Regions from separate parts of the Alteromonas sp. AMM-1 genome, predicted to be linked through region 1. Evidence: predicted binding sites of a transcription regulator. Region 1 holds the regulator's gene; each other region holds the start of a gene.

Evidence for each region. Region 1 encodes sigma-54, which starts transcription at its own class of promoters, with help from an activator protein. Its sites were predicted from a motif close to GTTGGCACGNNNNTNGNNT; they were not measured.
Region 2: the regulator sigma-54 is predicted to act here: its motif matches at 2,797-2,815, upstream of ACLR2L_RS12380 (PEP-CTERM sorting domain-containing protein).
Region 3: the regulator sigma-54 is predicted to act here: its motif matches at 2,541-2,559, upstream of ACLR2L_RS06975 (NarK family nitrate/nitrite MFS transporter).
Region 4: the regulator sigma-54 is predicted to act here: its motif matches at 2,646-2,664, upstream of ACLR2L_RS05260 (LruC domain-containing protein).

Annotation. Positions count from the first base shown of each region.
Region 1 is NZ_JBLBUE010000006.1:47,505-53,631, reverse strand. It holds gene ACLR2L_RS02650 (KpsF/GutQ family sugar-phosphate isomerase) at 1-363, shown strand, start outside; gene kdsC (3-deoxy-manno-octulosonate-8-phosphatase KdsC) at 363-917, shown strand; gene lptC (LPS export ABC transporter periplasmic protein LptC) at 914-1,477, shown strand; gene lptA (lipopolysaccharide transport periplasmic protein LptA) at 1,446-2,033, shown strand; gene lptB (LPS export ABC transporter ATP-binding protein) at 2,033-2,758, shown strand; gene ACLR2L_RS02625 (RNA polymerase factor sigma-54) at 2,827-4,305, shown strand; gene hpf (ribosome hibernation promoting factor) at 4,330-4,617, shown strand; gene ptsN (PTS IIA-like nitrogen regulatory protein PtsN) at 4,630-5,079, shown strand; gene rapZ (RNase adapter RapZ) at 5,110-5,955, shown strand; gene ACLR2L_RS02605 (HPr family phosphocarrier protein) at 5,955-6,127, shown strand, end outside.
Region 2 is NZ_JBLBUE010000074.1:7,801-13,927, forward strand. It holds gene malQ (4-alpha-glucanotransferase) at 1-411, opposite strand, end outside; gene gap (type I glyceraldehyde-3-phosphate dehydrogenase) at 689-1,684, shown strand; gene ACLR2L_RS12375 (D-hexose-6-phosphate mutarotase) at 1,836-2,678, shown strand; gene ACLR2L_RS12380 (PEP-CTERM sorting domain-containing protein) at 2,914-3,522, shown strand; gene ACLR2L_RS12385 (bifunctional 4-hydroxy-2-oxoglutarate aldolase/2-dehydro-3-deoxy-phosphogluconate aldolase) at 3,630-4,271, opposite strand; gene glk (glucokinase) at 4,276-5,226, opposite strand; gene edd (phosphogluconate dehydratase) at 5,223-6,127, opposite strand, start outside.
Region 3 is NZ_JBLBUE010000024.1:10,855-16,981, forward strand. It holds gene ACLR2L_RS06970 (protein kinase domain-containing protein) at 1-876, opposite strand, end outside; gene ACLR2L_RS06975 (NarK family nitrate/nitrite MFS transporter) at 952-2,418, opposite strand; gene ACLR2L_RS06980 (valine--tRNA ligase) at 2,687-5,473, opposite strand; gene ACLR2L_RS06985 (DNA polymerase III subunit chi) at 5,498-5,947, opposite strand; gene pepA (leucyl aminopeptidase) at 5,954-6,127, opposite strand, start outside.
Region 4 is NZ_JBLBUE010000016.1:12,604-18,730, reverse strand. It holds gene ACLR2L_RS05270 (magnesium transporter) at 1-521, opposite strand, end outside; gene recQ (DNA helicase RecQ) at 648-2,501, shown strand; gene ACLR2L_RS05260 (LruC domain-containing protein) at 2,703-4,322, shown strand; gene ACLR2L_RS05255 (hypothetical protein) at 4,335-4,868, shown strand; gene ACLR2L_RS05250 (glutathione S-transferase) at 5,006-5,680, opposite strand; gene ACLR2L_RS05245 (protein adenylyltransferase SelO) at 5,807-6,127, shown strand, end outside.

The sequences.
Region 1 (6,127 bases):
ATGCTCAAAGGCGACGAAATCCCGTTAGTGCCTGTTTCGGCCACCATTACCCAGGCTCTGCTGGAAATATCCAAAAAGGGATTAGGACTTACCGGCATCGTTAATGAACACAATGAATTACTTGGCGTATTTACTGACGGCGACTTGCGACGTTTGCTGGATGCCCGGGTAGATATTCACGCCACGGCAGTGGCAAATGTGATGACTAAAGGCTGTAAAACGTCTCAGGCAGGGGAACTTGCTGTAGAAGCCCTGAATCTGATGGAAAGCTACAAAATCAGCGCATTACTGGTAGTAAACGAAAACAGACAGCCTATTGGTGCCTTTAACATGCATATGTTGTTAAAAGCCGGAGTAATTTAATGAATACCGTTGATACCCTTTATGGGCCGATAGCGTTAAAGCAATTCAAGCAGTTACGCACACTGCGATTATTGGTATGTGACGTAGACGGCGTGTTTTCCGACGGCAGAATTTATTTGGGCAATAATGGTGAAGAACTGAAGGCCTTTCACACCCGTGATGGTTACGGGATAAAAGCGCTGATTAACGCCGGTGTGGAAGTTGCTGTTATTACCGGTCGAACGTCTGCCATTGTGGCTAATCGCATGAAATCGCTCACGGTACAGCACATCATTCAGGGCGAAGAGAACAAAGCTGACGCACTGGCTGCCCTGCTTAAAAAACTCAACATCAAACCGCAGGACGTAGCCGCCATTGGCGATGATATGCCCGATACCGGCATGTTCGAACATTCTGCCGTGCATATTGCTGTTAGAGATGCCCATCCTCAGGTGATTGCGCAGGCTAACTGGGTAACCACCTTGCCAGGCGGATTTGGTGCCGTGCGGGAAGTATGCGACACCATATTGCAGGCAAAAGGCAAATTGAAAGGCATTCTTGGGGCCAGTGTATGAGCCGACTGGGATTAATTATTGCCGGCCTGTTTATTCTGGCATTAGGGCTGTATTTACCCGGCTTAATGGAAGAGCCACCCAAGCAGGTAATGGATGAAGATGCCCGTGCCCTTACGCCAACCTACCAGGCGCGCAATCTCACCACCACTATATATGACGAAGAAGGCAACCGTATTCAACAAGTCTTTTCATCGCGAATGGAACATTATCAGTTTTTAGGCTTTGTGCTCTTTCTGGCACCGCAATATACTATCTATCAGACATCGGGCGAGCCGCCATGGCAGGTAGTGGCCAGCGAAGGTACACTTTACGATAACAATATGATCCAGTTAGAAAACAACGTGGTGATTGTGAGTAAAAACCCGGACGACTTTGTACAACGGGTTGAAACCGATTATCTGGAAATAGATCTGGACAAACAGTCGATGGTATCAGAAGCTCACGTTGTGATTTCCGGACCTGAATTTACTATTCAAAGCAATGGATTAACGGCCGATTTGCTGAATAAAACTTATGAGTTAAATCAACATGTACAAACCACTTATCAGCCTGCTAACTAGTGCTGCACTAGCTGTGTTAGCAACCACTGCTTATGCAGAACAATCGGACTTTAAAAAGCCGATAGAGCTAAAAGCTGAATCACAATTCTTAGACGGTAAAAATAAAAAGTCGGTGTTTATCGACAACGTACAAATTGTACAAGGCAGCCTGAATATTCTGGCCGACCGGGTAGAAGTAGAAGCCACTGAAGGCAAAGGTAAAGAAGTGTTTTCTGCCACGGGCAAGCCTGCTATTTACCGCCAAAAGCTGGATGATGGTCGCACAGTGGAAGCCAAGGCATTTGAAATTCGCTACGAAGTAGGTAGCCGCACGATCTCGCTAACCGGCAAAGCAGAACTACTGCAAAACAGCTCTGTGGTGAAAGGTGACTCTATTGTGTACAACATGGAAAAAGAGCAACTGATCGCCAAAGGCGATGGCAGTGGCACTGGCCGTGTTACCACGGTATTCAGCACCCAAACTATTGATGCATTAAAGCAGGAAAAGCAAGATAAGCAGGACAAAAAGCCCAAGAATCCCACACCTGATACCGATGCTAAGGAAGACCAGCGCTAATGGCAGTACTCACAGCGAAACACCTGGCAAAATCCTATAAATCCCGCCAGGTGGTACGGGACGTTAGTGTTGAAGTGTCAAGCGGCCAGATTGTAGGTTTACTCGGCCCTAATGGCGCAGGTAAAACCACTACGTTTTACATGATCGTTGGATTGGTGCCACTGGACAAAGGCGACATACGCATTGGCGACATGGATCTAACCCGCCAGCCCATGCATGAACGCGCGCGCCATGGCATTGGCTATTTGCCGCAGGAAGCGTCTATTTTTCGCAAACTCAGCGTATTCGACAACATCATGGCTATTCTGCAAACGCGTAAAGATTTAAGTGCAGATGAACGCCAGAATGAAGCCGATGCCCTGCTTGATGAATTTAATATCAACCATATACGCAATAGTACAGGCATGAGTTTATCGGGTGGTGAGCGCCGTCGGGTAGAGATTGCCCGGGCTCTGGCGGCCAATCCCAAATTTATTTTGCTGGACGAACCCTTTGCAGGTGTTGACCCAATTTCGGTTAATGATATAAAGAAGATCATTCAGCATTTGCGGGATAGGGATATCGGTATATTAATTACCGACCACAACGTGCGGGAAACCCTTGATGTGTGCGAGAAAGCATACATAGTGAGCCAGGGTGAACTGATAGCCCAGGGCACCGCAGAAGAGGTTTTAAGTAATCAAAAAGTGAAGGATGTATACCTTGGTGAGCAATTCAGGCTATAGTTAAGGTAAATATGAAAAAGCTTGATGCAATACCCCATCCAATAACAGGGCGTTAAGAAAAGAAGTAGATGAAACCATCTTTACAACTCAAATTTAGTCAACAACTTACCATGACGCCGCAGTTACAGCAGGCTATTAAGCTGCTGCAACTTTCTACGCTGGATTTACAGCAGGAAATTCAGGAAGCACTAGACGCTAATCCACTGCTGGAAATAGACGAAAGTAGCGATACCGACCACTTTGAAAGAAACAACCTGGATGCCGACAACGAGGCGCAACCCAGTACCAGCAGCGACAGTATGGATACCAACGAAGCGCTGGAGAAGAACGAATTACCCGATGAACTTCCCATCGACAGCACCTGGGACGAATACTACTCAGCAGGCTCGGCCCCTGCACCGGGCCCGTCATCTAACGACGACGAACAAATTTTTCAGGGTGAAACCACCGACAACATTCAGGACCATTTGCTTTGGCAGATGCGTTTAACCCCATTCAGCGATGTAGACCGGGCTATAGCTATCGCTATCATCGACTCAATTGACGAATCAGGATATTTAACGGTTAGCCTGGACGACATTCTTCAAAGCGTAAATTCTGAAGACGATGTGGATGAGCCCATAGAAATGGACGAAGTGGAATGCGTACTGAAACGCATTCAAATGTTCGACCCGATTGGTTCTGGTTCACGGACGCCACAGGAGTGCCTTCTGGTTCAGTTAAAGCAATTTGCCGAAGATACGCCCTGGCTGAACGAAGCAAAAATGCTGATCGACGAATACGCCGACTTACTTGGCAGTAAAGATTATCGAACCCTTATGCGTAAATCGCGTCTAAAAGAGGACGATTTGCGTGAAGCCATGCGTTTGTTGCAAACACTTAACCCCCGTCCTGGCAGTGCTCTTATTACCAAAGAGCCTGAATACGTGATCCCGGATGTGTCGGTGACCAAGCGCAATGGTCGATGGATGGTAGAACTCAATCCGGATAGTTTACCGAAACTGAGCGTTAACCAGCAGTACGCGGCCATGAGTCGCCAAGCGCGTAACAGCTCAGATTCACAGTTTATCCGTTCACATATGCAGGAAGCCAAATGGTTCATTAAGAGCCTGGAATCGCGTAACGAAACGCTGATGAAAGTGGCAAACTGTATTGTGCAACAGCAACTTGGCTTTTTTGAACACGGGCCGGAAATGATGAAGCCCATGGTACTGAATGACGTGGCAGAAATGGTAGATATGCACGAGTCCACCATTTCGCGCGTGACAACACAAAAGTACATGCACACACCGCGTGGTATTTTTGAGTTGAAGTACTTCTTCTCCAGCCATGTTGCCACTGAGTCTGGCGGCGAATGTTCGTCTACAGCAATTCGTGCGTTAATTAAGAAACTGGTTGCCGCAGAAAAGCCCAGTAAACCGCTCAGCGATAGCAAGATTGCTCAATTGTTGGCTGATCAAGGCATTATGGTTGCCCGGCGGACAATAGCAAAATACCGGGAATCGCTTTCGATTCCACCGTCTAACCAACGCAAGAGCCTCATTTAGGCTGAAATATAAGGAAGACGAACTATGCAAATTAATCTTTCAGGTCATCACGTTGAGATTACCGATTCTTTGCGTAATTATGTTGAGACAAAATTTACTAAACTGGAGCGACACTTCGATCACATATCCAATGTGCATGTGATCCTGAATGTTGAAAAACTGAGTCAAAAAGCGGAAGCTACAGTGCACTTAAGCGGTGCTGAAGTGTTTGCTTCGTCTGAAGATTCCGATATGTACGCGGCGATTGATAGCATGGTAGACAAACTGGATAGACAGGTTATCAAGCACAAGGAAAAGCTCAAAAAACATTAAGTCACCAACCTTATGAATATACAAGCGTTAGTGAGCCTGGACCGCACCGAGTGTGCGGTTCAGTGCAATAGCAAGAAACGAATTCTTGAAATTATCAGTGATATCGCCGCTCAGACGAGTCCCGAAATCGACAAGGAAACAGTGCTCAGTGCATTGATGGCCAGGGAGAAAGTAGGCAGTACTGGTATTGGCAATGGTATTGCACTGCCGCACGGCAGGCTGGCAGATTTATCCAAAGTGACCGCCGTGGTGGTGACGACTACGCCCGCTATTGACTTTGACGCCATTGACGATAAGCCCGTCGATATTTTCTTTGCGATATTAGTGCCGGAAAATCAAACTCAAGGCCACTTGCAGACTTTGGCAACTATCGCAGGTAAACTCAGTCAGAAAGATATTATCAAAGCCATTCGTGGAGCCGAAACCAAAGAAGAGGTTATTGCTGCTCTCTGTGATGGTTGAACAACCGGCTAACAAGGAACTGGGCTACACATGAAACTCATCATTATCAGCGGGCGCTCTGGCTCAGGTAAATCTGTTGCGTTACGCGCACTGGAAGACCTGGGTTATTACTGTGTTGACAACATTCCGGTAAATTTGCTGCCCACGCTTACTCACACTGTAGTAGATGAATACGATCAGGTTGCGGTAAGTATTGATGTGCGTAACCTGCCAAAAGACCCGGATGAATTGGTTGAAATTCTGGATTATTTGCCCTCGTCCTGGACAATGACCATCGTGTATATTGATGCCAGCGACGATATCCTGGTTAAGCGATTCAGCGAAACACGTCGTTTGCATCCACTGGCAAAGCTTAACAAATCACTGGCCGAATCCATCCAGGCAGAGCGCGAACTGCTCGCCCCGGTTACCGAACGCGCAGATTTGTATATCGACACCGACAATCTGTCAATCCACCAGCTGGCTGAACTGATCCGCGAACGGATCCTGGGCAAAAAGAGTTCCCGTTTAGTGTTGGTGTTTGAGTCTTTCGGCTTTAAACACGGCATCCCTAAAGACGCCGATTACGTGTTCGACGCGCGCTTTTTACCCAACCCACACTGGGAGCCGGATTTGAAACATTTAACCGGTTTAGACTCTCCGGTAGAAGCATTTCTTGGATCACAACCCATCGTTACCAAGTTTATCTGGCAAATTCAGAATTTGCTGACCACCTGGTTGCCGCACCTCGAACGCAATAACCGCAGCTATGTAACTATTGCTATAGGCTGCACCGGCGGGCAACACCGCTCGGTATTTGTGGCGCAAACGTTAGCCAAACTCTTTAGTGATAAACACCCGGATGTACAAATCCGCCACCGCGAGCTCAACCGATAATGCGTATTGAAAAAACACTGACCATAGTAAACAAACTTGGCTTACATGCACGTGCTGCTACGCAATTAGTACAATTAGCGAATCAGTTTACAGCCACTATTATTGTGAAAAAGGGCGATAACGAATGTAACGCCAACAGCGTATTAGGCCTGATGATGCTTGAAAGCCACCA
Region 2 (6,127 bases), on a different contig from region 1:
CTCTTCAATATCGATTACATACTCGTGATATTCCTGCTCGTCTACTTCACCAACATTCAGTAGAGATTGCTCTACCGGAATAAAATCAGAGGTAAGTTGGGTGCCGTTTTCCTGTGTAATAACAAGCGTAAAGGTGTCATTAACCAATGAAATAGGTAAACGCAACCTGACCATTAACGGGTTGTCGTGTCTCAATACCTGTACCGGGTCTAACGGCTGTTGCCAGATATCGGCAATTTCGCTATCCAGTTGTGCTGCAATAACCTCTTCACTGCTGATGTCGTAACCAAGAGCCTGTAACAGTTTCGCTTTACTGGATTCAGAAATTGTCGCCGGGTCACCCCAGGCGTCTACATAATGAGTTTCAACGCCGCGCATTTCGACAAGCTTTTGCAAAACCTGATTTGTCATGGGTGTTTCCTGTTTAAAAAAGACTGATTGCCATTGGTAACAACATGGCTCATTTCACAATACGCTACATTATTGTAGAAGTTATTCGGGCGCGAAATTGAATACGTTTGCATTAACATGGAATGTACATTATTTATACAGTACAGCTACAAAAGCTGTAGGTTAATTTTGTAATTTTGCAACATTTTTGCATTAAAATTTTGCCTTGTCTGTAAATTTGATCCATACTTTACGTAATTATTTTTCACAATTTAACCTAATACTATAGAGGCATGTTATGACAATACGCGTTGGAATCAATGGGTTCGGTCGAATTGGCCGTCTAGTCATGCGCGCTGCTGCCAGCAGAGACGACATCGAAGTTGTTGCTATTAACGACTTACTGGACCCGGACTACATTGCTTATTTACTTAAGTACGACTCAACACACGGTATCTTCAACGCCCAAATCAGCGTTGATAACGGTCACTTAATTGTAGACGGAAAAACGATTCGCGTAACGTCAGAACGCGATCCAGCAGCATTAAAATGGTCAGAAGTTGACGTTGACGTGGTTGTTGAGTCTACCGGTTTATTCCTGACTAAAGAAACGGCCAGCAAACACCTGGAAGCCGGTGCAAAGAAAGTGGTTATGTCTGCTCCATCTAAAGACGATACGCCAATGTTTGTTATGGGTGTTAACCAGGACAGTTACGCGGGCGAAACTATTGTATCAAACGCGTCTTGTACCACTAACTGTCTGGCACCTATCGCCAAAGTACTCAATGATAACTTTGGTATCGTTGATGGACTGATGACTACCGTACACGCTACCACTGCAACGCAGAAGACGGTAGACGGTCCTTCTGGTAAAGACTGGCGCGGTGGCCGTGGAGCAGGACAAAACATCATTCCTTCATCTACTGGTGCAGCCAAAGCAGTGGGTAAAGTTATCCCTGCACTGAACGGTAAGTTAACAGGTATGGCATTCCGCGTACCAACGCCTAACGTTTCAGTAGTAGATTTAACCGTGAATCTGGCTAAGCCAACATCCTACGACGATATCTGTAAAGTAATGAAGGCTGCGTCTGAAGGTGAGTTAGCCGGAATCCTGGGTTATACCGAAGATGCGGTTGTATCAAATGATTTCGTTGGCGATGCACGTACCAGCGTATTTGATGCAACGGCTGGTATCGCACTGACAGACACATTCGTAAAAGTTGTTTCCTGGTACGACAACGAATGGGGCTACTCAAACAAGGTGCTGGACCTGGTTCAACACATTAGCAAGTAATTGATTAAATAATCAATTATTCAAAAAAGGTGCGATTTTACTCGCACCTTTTTTATTTGTAAGGCAAGATAACATAATATATTGAGTTAATTAGCCTGCCCGCCCCAGTCAAAATTAATCTGTACAACGCAACCAAGCGGAGACCGAAAGGATGCAATCACAGCACTTCCACACTGAATCCAAAAACGGAATAGAATACCTTGTCATTAATAACGATGCTGCAAGTTGTCGGATTAGTTTGTTTGGTGGTCACGTGTTGTCTTATATTCCCTCGCGCGATAACCGGGACAGATTGTGGGTAAGTCCTGTGGCATTTCTTAATGGCGAACGCCCAATTCGGGGTGGAGTACCTGTGTGCTGGCCCTGGTTCAGTGACGCGCATGGCAAGGCTAAAGGCGAATTACCCGCTCATGGTTTTTTGCGCACACAACACTGGACTGTAAAACAATCAGACAGTACCGCAACACTCAGTAAAGTAGTGCTAGTGCCCAGTTCAACCAAAGGTAAGGGCTTTGACTTTGATGCCAGCGTAGAACTGATTATAGAAGTAGGTGAAAGCCTGGTGATAACGCTAGTTACCCGTAATACGGGTGACCAAACATTTAGTTTTAACTGTGCATTACATACCTATTTTGATGTAGAAAACATCAAGGAAGTAGAACTGAAAGGGCTTTACGGCGAATACAAGGATAAGCTCGCTGATTGGGAAATATCAAATACACCAAGTCCTTACGTGATTGCTGGTGAAGTAGATCGTATTCATTTAGAGGCTATCCCCACCGTGTCGATTAATCGCAACGGCAGCGAGTTCATCCGTGTCGAATCGCAGCAACACGACAGTTTAGTGGTGTGGAATCCATGGCAAGGCGCAGCCACTATGAGCGACATGGATGCATTTTCTTACAAACAAATGGTATGTGTTGAGACGGCAATTACTCAGGGTAAAACCCTGGCGCCTGGCGAATTTTGCGCTATGCGCCAGCAAGTCTGTTAGCTTTGAAACGTCAAGTTTCTTTACAATAATTTAATCTTATCGATGAAAATCGTTTTTTCATCGTAAATGAAAACCAATAAACTATTGTTATTAAATAGAAAAATTAAAATCATAAAATATTGGTCTGCACTTTGCTTATCTACAGGGACGGCTAGCAGTAATAAGTATCAGTGTAGTAATTTATTTAGCCTCTATTTTGAAATTAGACGGAACTGAGTTCATCTCGGAGGACAACATGAAAAAAACAGCAATAGCCTTATTGGCAGGCTTAGGGTTATTAATTTCAAACGCAGCAAATGCTCACCTTGTCGCATTCGGTTGGAAAGACCAGGGCAACGGCACGGTTGTATTCTACGGCCAACATTGGCACGGTAATCAATCCTCAGCGTATTCTGATAACGGCGGTGTACGTATTGGTGTATGGGATTCAAACTTATCGGCTGCAGCACAAGCAACCAACACCTGGCAATTATTCCAGTGGACTGGCTTTATCAATGATATGGGCGGCACTGCCGCTCAGAATGATGCGCTGGTTACCAATGGTATATTGGATGGTTGGGCACCAGACACTGGTAATTTTGGAAATACTTCAAGCGACAACGACTGGTTTTACACCATACCGTTTGTAATTGGTAACGGTACATGGGGGCTATTCACAGGTACTAATTGCTGTGTAGACACCATGACGGTGCCCGGAGAGTTTACTTTGACTGGTATTTCATCTGTACCGGATGGCACTGGTCCAGGTACTGCTCCACCTTCAACTGCAAGTGCCCCTGGTACATTCGCGTTACTGGGCCTGGGTTTAGCCGGTCTGTTGGCACGTCGCAAGTTTACTAAATAAGACACTTATGTCGCAGTGCCATGTAGTTTATATGGCACTTCAAAACAAAAAAGCCGTGATTTTTATTAATCACGGCTTTTTTTGTGTGGATAATCACTTACTGGATATTACTGCTTAGCACCCGCTACAGCTTCTTTCGCAAGTTCAGTAATACGAGCCCAATCTCCACTGTTGATCGCGTCGTCTGGAGCGACCCATGAGCCGCCAACACACTTCACGTTCTTCAGTGCCAGGTATTCATTGTAATTCCCCAAACCAATACCACCCGTTGGGCAAAATGTAATATCAGGGAATGGACCGCTAATTGATTTAATGGCTTTTACGCCGCCAGATGCTTCAGCCGGGAAAAACTTGAGGTGCGTATAACCAGCATCTTTCGCTTTCATCAGGTCTGACGTAGATGAGATACCTGGGATCAATGGAATTTCACATTCCTGACCGGCTCTAAGCAAATCATCTGTCATTCCAGGACTGATAGCAAATTTTGCGCCTGCTTCAACCACAGCTTTAAGTTGCTGCGCATTTGTTACCGTGCCAGCACCAATTAGCGCATCAGGTACTTCTGTTGCGATCCGTTTGATTACGTCAAGTGCTGAAGGCGTACGCAGTGTCACTTCCAGCACTTTAATTCCACCTGCCATTAATGCATGTGCCAATGGGACTGCTTTTTCTACATCATCAATTACCAGTACTGGTACTACAGGTCCCGCTGCAAAAATGTCAGCTGGTGAACATTTCCAATTTGTCATAGAGTCAACTCGCAATCTGTTGTTGTAAATACGCTGATGCACCTAATAAACCATGGTCAGGTTCATTAATCAGGTATGTTGGTATAGGTTGTACGTAGTGTTTCATGCGCCCTTTTGCTTCGAATCTCGCTCTGAAATCACTTTTCATAAGCAAGTCGGTAAAGCGGGTAGCAATGCCGCCACCAATAAATACACCGCCGGTAGTTGCAAGATTCAGTGCCAGGTTACCAGCAAAGCTTCCCATTATCCGGCAAAACTGCTGTAAAGCGGCTAAACAGATATCACACTCACCACGCAATCCCTTTTCTGTGACCTGCGCTGGCTCTGTCACATTTAACGGCTCACCGGCTTCTAATGCTAACGCTTGGTATATGTGTAGCAATCCCCGTCCGGAAAGTACATCTTCTGCAGATACTCGATCTAATTTGCTGTTCAGGTAACGCCAAATCACCAAATCTGTTTCATCAACGGGCGCGAAGTCCACATGGCCACCTTCACCGTCGAGTGTAGTCCAGCCTCTTTCAGACAGTTGCATGTGCTCAACACCCAGGCCGGTGCCAGCACCAAACACTACAACGTTGCCTTTGGGATTTGCCGTGCCATTGCCGATCTGTACCAATTGCTCACCGCTCAATACAGGCAGAGAGTGCGCAACAGCAGTAAAATCATTGATGACAAACAATCGCTCGAGCTGCAGTTCTTCAGTTAACGCACGTTGGGAAAACACCCAGCTATGATTTGTCATTGCTACCTGGTCACCGGTTACGGGACAAGCAATTGCAATACAGCCTGCAGAAAACGATGTATTTACATCGGCAAAATACTGCTTTAGCGCTAAGCCAATAGTGGCAAAGTCGTTACACAAGTATTTGCGAATATTAGTCAGACCGTCGGTTGTTACAGTAGCGACACGAATATTCGTGCCACCTACATCCGCTACAAATCGCGCGCTCATACACGTTGCTCCTGGTCATAAAACAAGGTACAAGCGCCCTCTTCTGCCCCGGTAATTACACCGCGCATACCACCAAACATCTCGCGACCCATGCCTTCGTGCTGAGCAGTAAGATCAGCCACTTTAGCACTGCGTTTAGCTAACGTCTCGTCGTCAACACACAATGTGAGTTCACCCGTAGCGGTATTAAGCTCAATAATATCGCCAGTCTCAACTTTAGACAGTAAACCACCCAAATAGGCCTCAGGTGTGACATGGATTGCCGCCGGTACTTTACCTGACGCTCCTGACATACGGCCGTCTGTAACCAGTGCAACCTGATAACCACGATCCTGCAATACGCCTAATGGCGGCGTTAAGCGGTGCAATTCAGGCATACCAATGGCAGCAGGGCCCTGGAAGCGAACAACCACTATGCAGTCTTTATCTAAATCGCCGGCTTTGAACGCGGCATCCAGCTCATATTGGTCTTCAAACACCACAGCCGGTGCTTTAATGTGGCAATGCGGTGAACGAAGTGCAGACGTTTTAATAACCGCACGTCCCAGGTTCCCGCTCAGTACACTTAAGCCGCCATCGGGCTTGAATGGCTCAGAAACTGAGGCGAATACCTGTTTGTCATGCGATTTAACCGGACCATCACGCCAAACCAGCTCACCGTTATCCAGAACAGGCTCTTTGGTGTACTGCTCGAGACCATCACCACAGATTGTTTTCACGTCGTTGTGAATCAAGCCATTATCTAACAGTTCTTTGAACAATAACGCCATGCCACCTGCCGCAACAAAGTGATTGATATCAGCCGATCCATTGGGATAAATACGCGTTAATAACGGTACGGCATTAGACAACTCTGAGAAGTCATCCCAATTCACAATAATGCCTGCTGCACGGGCAACAG
Region 3 (6,127 bases), on a different contig from region 1:
GTATATTGTGCCAGACTGCTCGTCCAGCACCTTGTACAAACTGGAGCGCGTACCGTTAAATACCTGCTCCAGAACCCGATAACCCTCAAGTTTATGCCCGACTTCCAAAGCCGGCGGGATCACCAGACTACGCCCATGAACAGACAACTCGTGAACGTTTGTCGCCGGTAAACTATCAACCCTTGCCAACAAACAACTCACATTGTCGTTACTGCCAGCGTCCAATGCCGCTCGCACTATGGCTTTAGCGGTCGATTCCAGATCTGCCACGCCCTCAAGCATTTGCCGGAGCTTTTTGTGCGATAAAAATTCATGCACACCGTCACTGGTGAGCATGTACAACTCGCCCTGCTGCAAAGCAAATGAGGTAAAATCCACATCGAGCTTAGCATCCAGACCGATTGCCCGGGTGAGCACAAAGTTTGCCCGCTGCTTGGTTGTGTGATCGTTGGTTAACAGCTCCAGTTGATCGTTGTGAAATCGGTGGATTCGGGTATCACCCACGTGCATTAAGAAACCCGTAGTAGACTTAAAGATCAGACTGCTGAACGTGGTGAGCATTTGACTGCTTCCACCCAGCGAATAATCGAACTGACCGTGACACCAACGATTGAGGCTGTTTAGAATTTTGCCTACCGAACGGCTAACCGACCAGCTTGGCGGTGTTTGCATGTAATCATAAATGAAGTTATTAACCACGGTAGTAGCGGCTTCTTTGGCTTTACTGCAGGCAGACACACCATCGGCAATAGCAACTACTGCGCCTTTGTCATGGAGCTGTTGCCCTTCACCCTGCCAGGCAGCAAAGGCGTCCTGATTTTCAAACTTGATCCCCTGACTGCTGTAACCGCCAAAACTTACATTCAAATTTGCCATGCTTTATCCGAAAAAAGCACCTGCCTCTGGCGAGGACAGGTGCATTACCACACTTATGCCTGTTGGGTAATAAGGTTATCCTACGTGGATCAATTCAACTGTGCCGTCTTCGTTGACTTCGGTAATTGCGCCACTCGGCTCTTTCATAAAGAGTAACGCAATAAAGCCAAATGCGGCAGTCCCACTGATCACAAGGAAGAAAGTAGAAGCATCAACAAATGAGTAAACCGTTAAGTACGTTACCGCACCTACGTTCCCGTAAGCGCCAGTCATTCCAGCAATTTGACCAGTAAGGCGGCGTTTAATTAAGGGGACTACGGCAAATACGGCACCTTCACCAGATTGCACGAAGAACGAGCAGGCCATTACCGCCAGCACTGCCAGCCATACTGGCCATGCCGCATCAATATGGCTCAGCGTGAAATACCCAACAGCCAGACCCGCCGTTAAAATGAGCAACGTTTTCTTGCGGCCAAAGCGGTCAGAAATGATGCCACCGCCAGGGCGTGACATCAGGTTCATAAAGGCATACATACCCGCCAGTAAACCCGCCGTCGCCATAGACAGTTCGAAGGTCTCTGCAAAGAACGCAGGAAGCATGGATACCACAGCCAGCTCAGAACCAAAGGTAGCAAAATAAAGTACGTTCAGTACCGCAACTTGTTTAAATTGATAACGGTGCTGTTCTGCAACGGGTTGAACAAATATCTCGCGATTTACTTTAAAGTTGGAATACGCGTCGAAGCAATAAATGGCAAATAGCGCAACATAGATAAAGGTACACACGTCAGCCGACAACATGCCCACTCCACTGGGAGATAATTTCCAGTTAAGCAGCGCCAGTGCCAGGTACATCGGCGTTTTCATAAACAACAGGAAATAAAAATCGCCTTTACTGGTGACTTCCATGCCGCCGAGATTTTTGGGCCGGAAATACGTGGAGCCTTTGGGCGTATCGGTTACGTTGGTGTAATAAATCACGCTGAAAATCACACATAACAAACCGGTAATCGCTACTGCGTAGCGCCAGCCGTCGTCACCACCGAATACCACTGCCAGCGTAGGCAAAGTGAACGCAGCCGCAGCAGATCCAAAGTTCCCCCAACCGCCGTAAATGCCTTCAGCAGTGCCCAGTTCCTTAGGCGGGAACCATTCGCTGACCATGCGGATGCCGATAACGAACCCTGCACCGATAAAGCCCAGCGCAAAACGCGCAATGGCCAGTTGAGTAAAGTCGCTGGCAAACGCGAATAAAAAACAGGGTACAGAGCAGATTGCCAGCAATAAAGAGTACACTAAGCGCGGCCCGTATTTGTCGGTAAGCGCACCAATAATAACCCGCGCGGGTATGGTGAGTGCCACGTTTAATATCAGTAGGGTTTTCCATTCCTCCAGGCTCAGGCCCATGTCGCCCATGATCACCTGCTTGAGTGGTGCCATGTTAAACCACACCACAAAGGTAACGAAAAACACCATCCAGGAAAGGTGAAGTATTTTCATTTTCCCAGTGAAAGAGAAGAGATTAAATTTATCTGCAGTCATTGTTACTACCGTGTCCAAAAAACAAAATAAAAAGCCCAATCCTGGCGACAGGATTGGGCTTCATTACCAAACTTAATTCACATTGTTAGCAAACGCGGGTTTGCTTTATTTTGTATTTTTCACAGCAATTAGCGAGCCAAAAATCAAACACTATGTATTACAACAAGTTATAAAAATTTGCTTCGCCATACACATTGCATTGCACCAATGACGGGATTAAAAGCGGGCTCACTGCACCAAATGTGCACACCCGCAGTTAAAAAACGCCTTACAATGCGGCGATGGTCTCGCGCTGTGCAGATAGCTTGGCTAACTGCGATTCTGCATCTGCCAGTTTGGCGCGTTCTTTTTCAATCACGTCTTCGGGCGCATTGCTCACGAACTTCTCGTTAGTCAACTTGCCCTTAGTGCGGGCGGCGTCTTTTTCGATTTTCTCCATGGCTTTGGCGATACGCGCCAATTCAGCGTCTTTGTCGATTAAGCCCGCCATAGGGATCAGAATTTCCATTTCGCCTACCAGCGCAGCAGCACTTGCCGGTGCTTCTTCACCCTTGGCCAGGAAAGTGATCCCTTCCAGACGTGCCAGACGGTCGATGAAGGTACGGGAAATACCCAGTCGACGCTCGTCTTCTTCACTGGCATTACGCAGCAGTACCGACAGCGGCTTGCTGGGGGCGATGTCCATTTCGCCACGAATATTACGAATACCCACAATAAAGCGCTTCACCCACTCAATGTCGGCCAGTACTTGTTCGTCTTGCTTAGCAGCGTCTGCCGTTGGGAATGGCTGCACCATAATGCTGTCGCCGTCTTTCACAGTCAGTGCACTAAGCGGTGCCACGCGTTCCCAAATGGTTTCGGTAATGAACGGCATTAGCGGATGCAGTAAACGCAACAGGTTTTCCAGTACGTTGATTAACGTGTGGCGTGTGCCGCGTTTTTCCGCGTCTGTTGCTTCATCGTTATTCAGCACCGGTTTGGTTAATTCCAGGTACCAGTCGCAGAACTGGTTCCAGGTAAACTCATATACCGTTTGCGCGGCAATATCGAAACGATACTCACTGATGGCTTTCTCAAATTCACCAAGGGTTTGCTGGAACTGTGCCCAAATCCAACGATCAGCCAGACTCAGCACCAGTTCTCCGCCGTCACGACCGGTATCTTCGGTTTCGGTGTTCATCAGCACGAAACGCGACGCGTTCCAGATCTTGTTACAGAAGTTGCGGTAACCTTCTACCCGGCCCATATCGAAATTGATATCGCGGCTGGTTGAGGCCATGGCAGCAAAGGTAAAGCGCAGCGCGTCGGTGCCGTAGGCGTGGATACCATCCGGGAACTGCTTGCGTGTGCGTTTCTCAATTTTGGCTGCAAGTTGCGGCTGCATCATGCCCGAGGTGCGCTTCGCTACCAGCGATTCCAAATCAATGCCGTCGATCAGATCGATCGGGTCGAGCACGTTGCCTTTCGACTTCGACATTTTGTCGCCGCTTTCATCGCGGATAAGGCCGGTAATGTAGATATCCTTAAACGGGATCTTGCCGGTAAAGCGCTTGGTCATCATGATCATTCTGGCTACCCAGAAGAAAATGATGTCGAATCCGGTTACCAATACCGCAGAAGGTAGGTAAGTCTCCAACTCTGGGGTCTTTTCTGGCCAGCCCATGGTAGCGAATGGCCACAGTGCCGACGAGAACCAGGTGTCGAGCACGTCTTCGTCCTGACGCAGCGCTACGCTGTCGTCCAGACCATTTTTGCTGCGTACTTCCGCTTCGTCGCGACCTACATAAATGTTACCGTTGTCGTCATACCAGGCCGGAATACGGTGTCCCCACCACAATTGACGGGAAATACACCAGTCCTGGATGTTATGCATCCACTGGTAGTAGGTCTTGCTCCAGTTTTCTGGAACAAAACGGATTTCACCACTTTCTACTGCTTCAATCGCAGGCTTAGCCAGCTCTTCAATGGCCACATACCACTGATCTGTCAGATAAGGCTCAATAACGGCACCGGTGCGGTCGCCACGAGGCACTTTTAATTTGTGATCATCGATTTTAACCAGTACGCCATCTTGTTCCAGTTGTTCCACAATGGCTTTACGCGCGTCAAAGCGATCCAAGCCGCGGTAAGCTTCTGGCGCTTCGTCATTTACCTTCGCATCTGGCGTGAAGATATTGATCATAGGCAGGTTGTGACGCTTACCCATGTCGTAGTCGTTAAAGTCGTGAGCCGGAGTGATTTTTACGCAGCCAGTGCCGAACTCAGGATCAACGTAATCATCAGCAATAATTGGAATTAAACGGCCAGTAATTGGCAGCTTAATTTGCTTGCCAATGTAAGCCTGATAGCGCTCGTCATCCGGATGAACTGCAACAGCAGTATCGCCCAGCATGGTTTCCGGACGCGTAGTAGCAACCACGATGCTGCCACTGCCATCGGCCAATGGATAACGCATGTGCCACATGTGGCCGGCTTCTTCTTCGTTCAGTACTTCCAGATCAGATACCGCTGTGTGCAGCACTGGATCCCAGTTAACTAAGCGCTTACCGCGGTAAATCAGGCCGTCTTCATGCAGTTTAACGAAGACTTCGGTAACGGCTTTTGACAGGTTTTCGTCCATGGTAAACACTTCGCGATCCCAGTCTGACGACGTACCCATACGACGCATCTGACTGGTAATCGTGCCACCAGAGTGTTCTTTCCATTCCCAGATTTTCTCAACAAAGGCTTCGCGGCCTAAATCGTGACGGGTTTTGCCCAATGCGTTCAGCTGGCGCTCCACCACCATTTGCGTTGCGATACCAGCGTGGTCGGTACCCACTTGCCACAACGTATTGTCGCCTTTCATGCGGTGATAACGGGTAAGCACGTCCATAATGGTTTGCTGGAAACCGTGGCCCATGTGCAAACTACCGGTTACGTTTGGCGGCGGAAGTAAAATACAATAGGGTTGTTGCGCAGGATCGCCAGATACCTTGGCTTTAAACAGTCCGTCGTTTTCCCAGCGTTGATAACATTGCTGTTCAATGGAATGAGGTTCGTAGGTTTTGTCCATGGAGAGTCTCAAAGAATACCTGTGTTAAGCCGGTAAAAACTGCATTTGGCAGCCGGCTTGTTGAAAATATTTATAGCGTTGTCGGGCTTGCTGCTTAGCAGCCTCTTCTACCGGCACAAAATCAACAATTTGCTGGAACTGGTTGAATTGATTCACCATTTGCCCACTTACGTTGATGAGGCATGGCCGGCGGGGTAATTGTTGTGCCTGCCAGACGATTTCTACCGGTGCACCACCGGGTGGGCCTTCGCCCGCCAGATTGTGCGGCACAAATCGCGCTGCGGGCAGTTGCCACAACAGTTCATCTACTGCTTCTGCCTGGGCTTTGTCGGCGCACAGTATCACACTCTTTTGCCGGTTGGCATACAGTTCAGCAGTTAATTCGCAGGCTTTCGCGCACAGCGCAGATACCGCCGCGCCGCCATCAGGCGACACGGTTTCTTCTGTTAGTGCGTAAAATCGAACAGCGGGCACGGGCAATTAGTCCTCTTGCGCCAAACCAGCGCGATTCATTAAGAATTGTGCGAGCATCGGTACAGGACGTCCGGTAGCGCCTTTGTTTTTACCACTGTTCCAGGCCGTACCGGCAATATCCAGGTGCGCCCAGTTGTACTTTTTAGTGAAACGCGACAAGAAACAACCTGCCGTAATAGA
Region 4 (6,127 bases), on a different contig from region 1:
CGGTTTACCAGAAAAATAGTGTCGCAGTGCATCGGCACATTGCGGCGAATACGGCGCAAACCATCTCGCACTTTGGCGTTTAACGGCATGGTCAGGCCATCGCGACGTATCCAGTGCCCCACTTGCTCGTCGGGATATTGTGTTGCGTCGCGGAAATACCCCTGCTGCTGATCATCCAGCGCCTGATACGCCAGTTCCATCAGTTTGCTGGGCAGTGAGTCCATCAACTCCAGCAGGTCTTCGGCATCAATACCGGTTAGAATTTTACTCCACTGATGATCTTCGGTGGCCGAAATCAGCACTTCACGCGGATCGCTACGCATTTCAACCAACACGTCGATTTTGCGATCATCGGGCAAGGCATTCCACAACAACAGTCGGTCGCCAACCGGCAAAGATTCGAGGAGTGTCGCTATTTCTATGCTTTCGGCACCCAGTAAGGACTCCGCTACCGATTCCATGTCGTCTTTCTTTTTGTCGGCAACAACTTCTTCAATCAGGGTAGGTAAGGGTTCGGCCATGGAAAACTCCGCCTTGGACAGAATATCTGGGCGCAACTATAGCACTTTTAATCAAATTCCGAATGAGAAAAACTGATCTTAAAAAGGCCTGATAATTTCCACAAAAACGCGTAAAATCGACGCCCAATGACAGCGACATCTCTATCTTCACTCCCACAGCAAAACGTACCCACGGACAATTCCGAGGCGTTAAACCGTGCCCAACAGGTTCTTGAAGATACGTTTGGTTACCGCGAATTTCGCGATGGTCAGGCGCAAGTGATTGCCCAGTTGATAAACGGGTCTGACGCGCTGGTTTTACTGCCTACCGGTGGCGGTAAATCCCTGTGTTATCAAATCCCGGCAATGGTACGCGACGGCACGGGTATTGTGGTGTCGCCCCTGATTTCGTTAATGCAGGATCAGGTAGAGCAGCTAAAAGAAGCCGGGGTAAACGCCGCTTTTATCAATTCCAGTCTTGAACCCGAGACACTGCACAGCACTACGCAAGCGTTGAAAGACGGCGAGTACGATATGGTGTACGTTTCACCTGAACGCCTGTTGCAACCGTATTTTCTGAATATGCTGTCTGAACTGCCCATTGCACTATTTGCTGTGGACGAAGCGCACTGCGTATCGCATTGGGGGCATGATTTCCGCCAGGACTATCGTGGACTAGGCTTGCTTAAACAGCGTTTTCCTACCGTACCCTTAATTGGTTTAACCGCCACAGCCGATACCGCCACTCAGCAGGATATATTGGTTCAGTTGGGATTAACCGATCCGTTGGTGTACCGGGGCAGTTTCGACAGGCCCAACATCCGCTACCGCGTGGTACCCAAATACAAAGCGTTTGATCAAATAGTTACTTACATAAAGCAGCAGGAAGGCAGTGGCATCATTTACTGTAACTCTCGCGCCAAAGTAGATGATCTCAACGCCAAACTCTACCGTCAGGGCATACGCTGTGCTGCTTACCACGCGGGTATGGATGCCGACGAACGCGCCTTTGTACAGCGCCAGTTTATCACCGACAAAATTGATATCGTGGTCGCGACTGTGGCGTTCGGGATGGGTATAAACAAGTCCAACGTTAGGTATGTCGTTCATCACGATGTACCGCGCAGTATTGAAAGTTACTATCAGGAAACCGGCCGGGCCGGGCGGGATGGGCTACCTGCAGAAGCCATGCTGTTATTCGATGAAAAAGACAGTGCCCGGGTGAAGCAATGGATAGAACAAGGCGAAAATGCCGAGCGCAACAATATTGAACTGCAAAAGTTCAGCGCCATGGAATCCTTCTCTGAAGCACAAACCTGTCGTCGTCAGGTATTACTCAATTACTTTTCACAGTTTAGCGACAAAGCCTGCGGCAACTGTGATATTTGCCTGGATCCACCGCGCCCCTTCGACGGACTGGTGAATGCCCAAATGGTTTTGAGCTGCATTTTGCGCCTGGAGCAACGCGTGGCGACTCAGTATGTTATCGATGTGCTGCGTGGAAAATCGCTTAAGCGTATACAGGAGTCTGGACACGATAAACTCTCTACCTGGGGAATTGGCAAATCGCAAAGTGATCAGTACTGGCACAACATAATCAACCAGTTAATCCATCGCGGCTATGTGCGTATTGATGTAACAAACCATGCCGTATTGCGTCTTACCGAAGCCGCCAGAGCGGTGTTAAAGGGCGAAATACCGGTAGAGCTGGCAACCCCAAGGCTCGAAATCAAGCAGGATAAGCCGGCAAAAGTTGCTCTGAAAAATTATGACAAAGCCCTGTTTGCCCGCTTAAAGCACCTGCGCAAAGTACTGGCTCAGGAACACGATGTGCCACCATTTGTTATCTTTAGTGACGCCACACTGGCAGAAATGTCAGATGCCAAACCTGCCAATGCCAATGAACTTCTGGCGGTAAGTGGGGTTGGGCGTACCAAACTTGAACGCTACGGCGATGCCTTCTTGCAGTTAATTCGGGATTATTCAGAGCGCGATAACTAGCCTGACGAATGTAAAGTACTTTTAATGACAATGGCGACACTTTTAACAGCAGTGCTCGCCTCACACTGCATTGCAATATGCAAAATCCCACCCAACACCTTTCACCAATAAGAATTAACAAATTGATTTAATTGACATATTTTATTTGGCACACAAATCGCTTTTATCGGGTATTGATTTTACTACCCACTAGGAAATGCGATGAAAGCAAAGCATGCCATCTACACTGCCATAACCCTGGCCCTGGTAGCCCCAACCACACCGGCAGTAGAAACGGTTAACGGCCAGTACGTCTGGCAGTTTTTAAACGGCGAAGCCTGGCCGCAAGGCTATAACCAGACAACCGGAAAACCCGATAATGTTGTTTTTATTGACACCTACCCCACTGAATTTTTCGATCGTATCGCTAATGCCTTACCCGAAGCCGAACTCAATGAAGCGTTTATCATTGACGATGCCGGTTCTACTATTCATCTGGCAGAAGAAGGTGAGGTGTTTGTTACATTTCTGCACGAAGGCGCAGGCTATTTAAACTCATTTGGTTATTTTACCTTTGACGCCAGCAACCCGCCGGCGTCTAAAAACGAAGTAAGGGAAACCATTGTATTTCCCAACCTGTCTTATCCGCATCTGCGTCAGGGTGACAGAGTCAGTCTGGGCACATTCCCCGCTGGTACCAGCATTGGCTTTTTTCTGGCAGCGAATGGCTTTTCCAGTAGCACAGGCGTAAAAGCTGGCGCTGTACCTTATTATTACTCGCTTAAACATTTAAACCCGGAATCGACTGATAGCTTGCGTCAGCACATGGCCGCATTGTACGACCCCTATGTGGATGAAGTGGTGTTAGGCTTTGAGGATCTTCCCCGTACCTGGGGCGACAACGACTTTAACGACGCCGTGTTCTCGGTAAAAACCACCCCCAGCACTGCGCTCGATAAAAGCAGCTTAATTGTAATGCCCGAAGCCAACGACAGCGATGCCGATGGTATTGCCGATGCCCTGGATCAGTTCCCGAATAATTACCAACGGGCGTTTAGCAGTTACTATCCGTCAAACGGTGAATACGTGTCGTTGGCCTACGAGGACAAATGGCCTCAACTGGGCGACTACGATATGAACGACCTGGTGATCCGCGAACAATTGCAAACCATTTACAACGCAAATGGCGACATTACCGGATTCAAACTCAGTGGCTTCATCGACGCACGCGGTGCTGACTTTAACAACGGCTTTGCCGTGCGTCTAATGGGTAGCGTACCATCATTGTTTAAAGAAGGGTCCATACAGGTTGGCAGCAGCTCGTATACGCTGAAAGCAGAACAAGGCCAAACCAACATGGTGGTGGTGTTGTGGGATGACACCCATGACTTCACAGCCTCCGGTGATGCTGGCTGCAAGTTCTTTAATACCGAAAAAAGCTGCCCTGAGTACGATCCTGTGCCGTTCACAGTGGATATTGCATTCACCAGCGGTATCAACTCGTTACTGCATTCGGAACTGGACTTCTTTATTTACCGTACCGCCAAGCGGGGACATGAAATTCACTTTGCTGGCTATCCGCCGACAGACAAAATGGATACCAGCTTATTTGGTAAACACGCTGACACGTCCGACCCGGCAACCGGCCGCTACTATCGCAGCGAAGCCAACCTCCCCTGGGGTCTGAAAGTCAGTGGTGCCTGGTACTACCCACAGGAATACAAAGACATCGTGTGGTGTTACCCCCAATACGAAGCCTGGGTAGAAAGTTCGGGCGAACAAGCCCAGGACTGGTTCCGCACCAGCCCCCACGACCACCTTTACTATGTACCAACCCGTTAGGAGATTCAGGCCATGACAATGCAAGTGAACAAACAAACAATACAGATTGCTGCGATATGCCTAAACCTGAGTTTACTCACAGCGTGTGGCGGCGGAGGAAGTGATAGCGGTAGTAGTGCGCCACCACCCAGCGCGCCAGCACCAACCAGTGCACCAGCACCCGATTACACGCCTGACGCCACGGCATTGGATTCGTCAGCGAATAAATCAACGGATTTGTATGTGGAAACAGACTTTACCTTTGATACCTACAAAGTGGTTACGCTGGATATCAGTGCTACTGATCCCAATGGCAACGCACTGGGCAATACACTGATGTTCATCTCGGTTATCGACAGCGAAATTACCGAACTGGACGACGAGCGATTACAGAACAAAGAGCTGCTGTCGGTGGCAAAAACCGATGAAAATGGCAGTATGTACAGGCAAGTTGAAATTGCCAGTACGGTGACCAAATTGCTCATTGAATTAAATACGCTGGGTATCGAAAACGAAGTGATTGTTACCATTAACGCCGATAACTACGTGAGTTATCAGTTCAAGTAGTTAACTTACTTTGGCGTTAATTTGCCGGGGAAGATTTCCAGGGACGTTCAAAAATAGGCCAGAACAACACCGAAAAGTCACTCAACGCGCTCTGAACAATCAGAGCGCTTTTTTTCATGGTAATTAAGCCAATTTACTTACGCATAAGCGTATTTACCGCCTTTTTCCAAACCGCGCTGATAGGCTTCCCGGGCATGGATTTTTTGCACAAAGGCATCGATATGCGGATATAACCCTTTCCCTACCCGCCCTTGCATGGCCTCAAGCGGAAAGCTCATCTGAAAATCGGCGCCGCTCAAGGCGTCTCCTGCAAACCACTCATTATTTGCCAAGTGAGCGTTTACATACTGCAAGCTCTGCTCCAGGTTGGGCCCGTAGTAAGCAGCAATAATTCCATCCACCAATTTATTCACGATGGGTTTAATAAAAAAGGGGCCAGCCTTTTCACGGGCTTTACCCAACACCAGGCGCGCCACCAGCGGCGGCATCAAGCTACCTTCAGCAAAATGCAGCCAAAAGCGGTATTGAATTAATGCCTCAGGTGATGACGGTTTAAATTGTGGCGCGTAGGTTTCGGTAAGGTATTCAATGATGGCACCAGACTCAGCCAGCACTAATGTTCCGTCGGTCAATACGGGAGAACGCCCGAGCGCGTGAACCTGCTTAAGTTCGGCAGGGGCAAGATTGGTTTTTGCATCACGCTGATAATGCTTAACGGTATAAGCGACGCCCATTTCTTCCAGAAGCCAAAGAATGCGCTGCGAGCGACTGTTGTTCAAGTGATGTAACACGATATCCTGTGGGGTTTTCATTATGGCTCCTGGTGACTAAACCTGTTGTATACGCATTCTATCGGCATACAGATCATCACATTGTTTGGTTACGAAAATGACGCGCTCAATGGTACGATACGTCCATAATGCGTTTTTGGGTTTTCTATGCAGTTAAGTCATCACTATGCCAGTGAACTGACCGATACAGTCAGTTTGGTCAGGCCACAACCACTTAGCGATATATCGCTTCGTATGACCAATCACGCACTGGTGCAGCAGTATCAGTTGCCTGATGCATGGTTTAGCCACCAGGGCATTATAGAGCAGCTTTTTAATGAGCAGGGCATGCTGGCCCAACACGCCGTGGCACAAAAATACGGCGGGCATCAGTTCGGTCAGTGGAATCCTTACCTTGGCGATGGCCGCGGTCTGTTACTCGGCGAAATTACCGACCCCAATGGCAATCAAATGGATCTGCATTTAAAA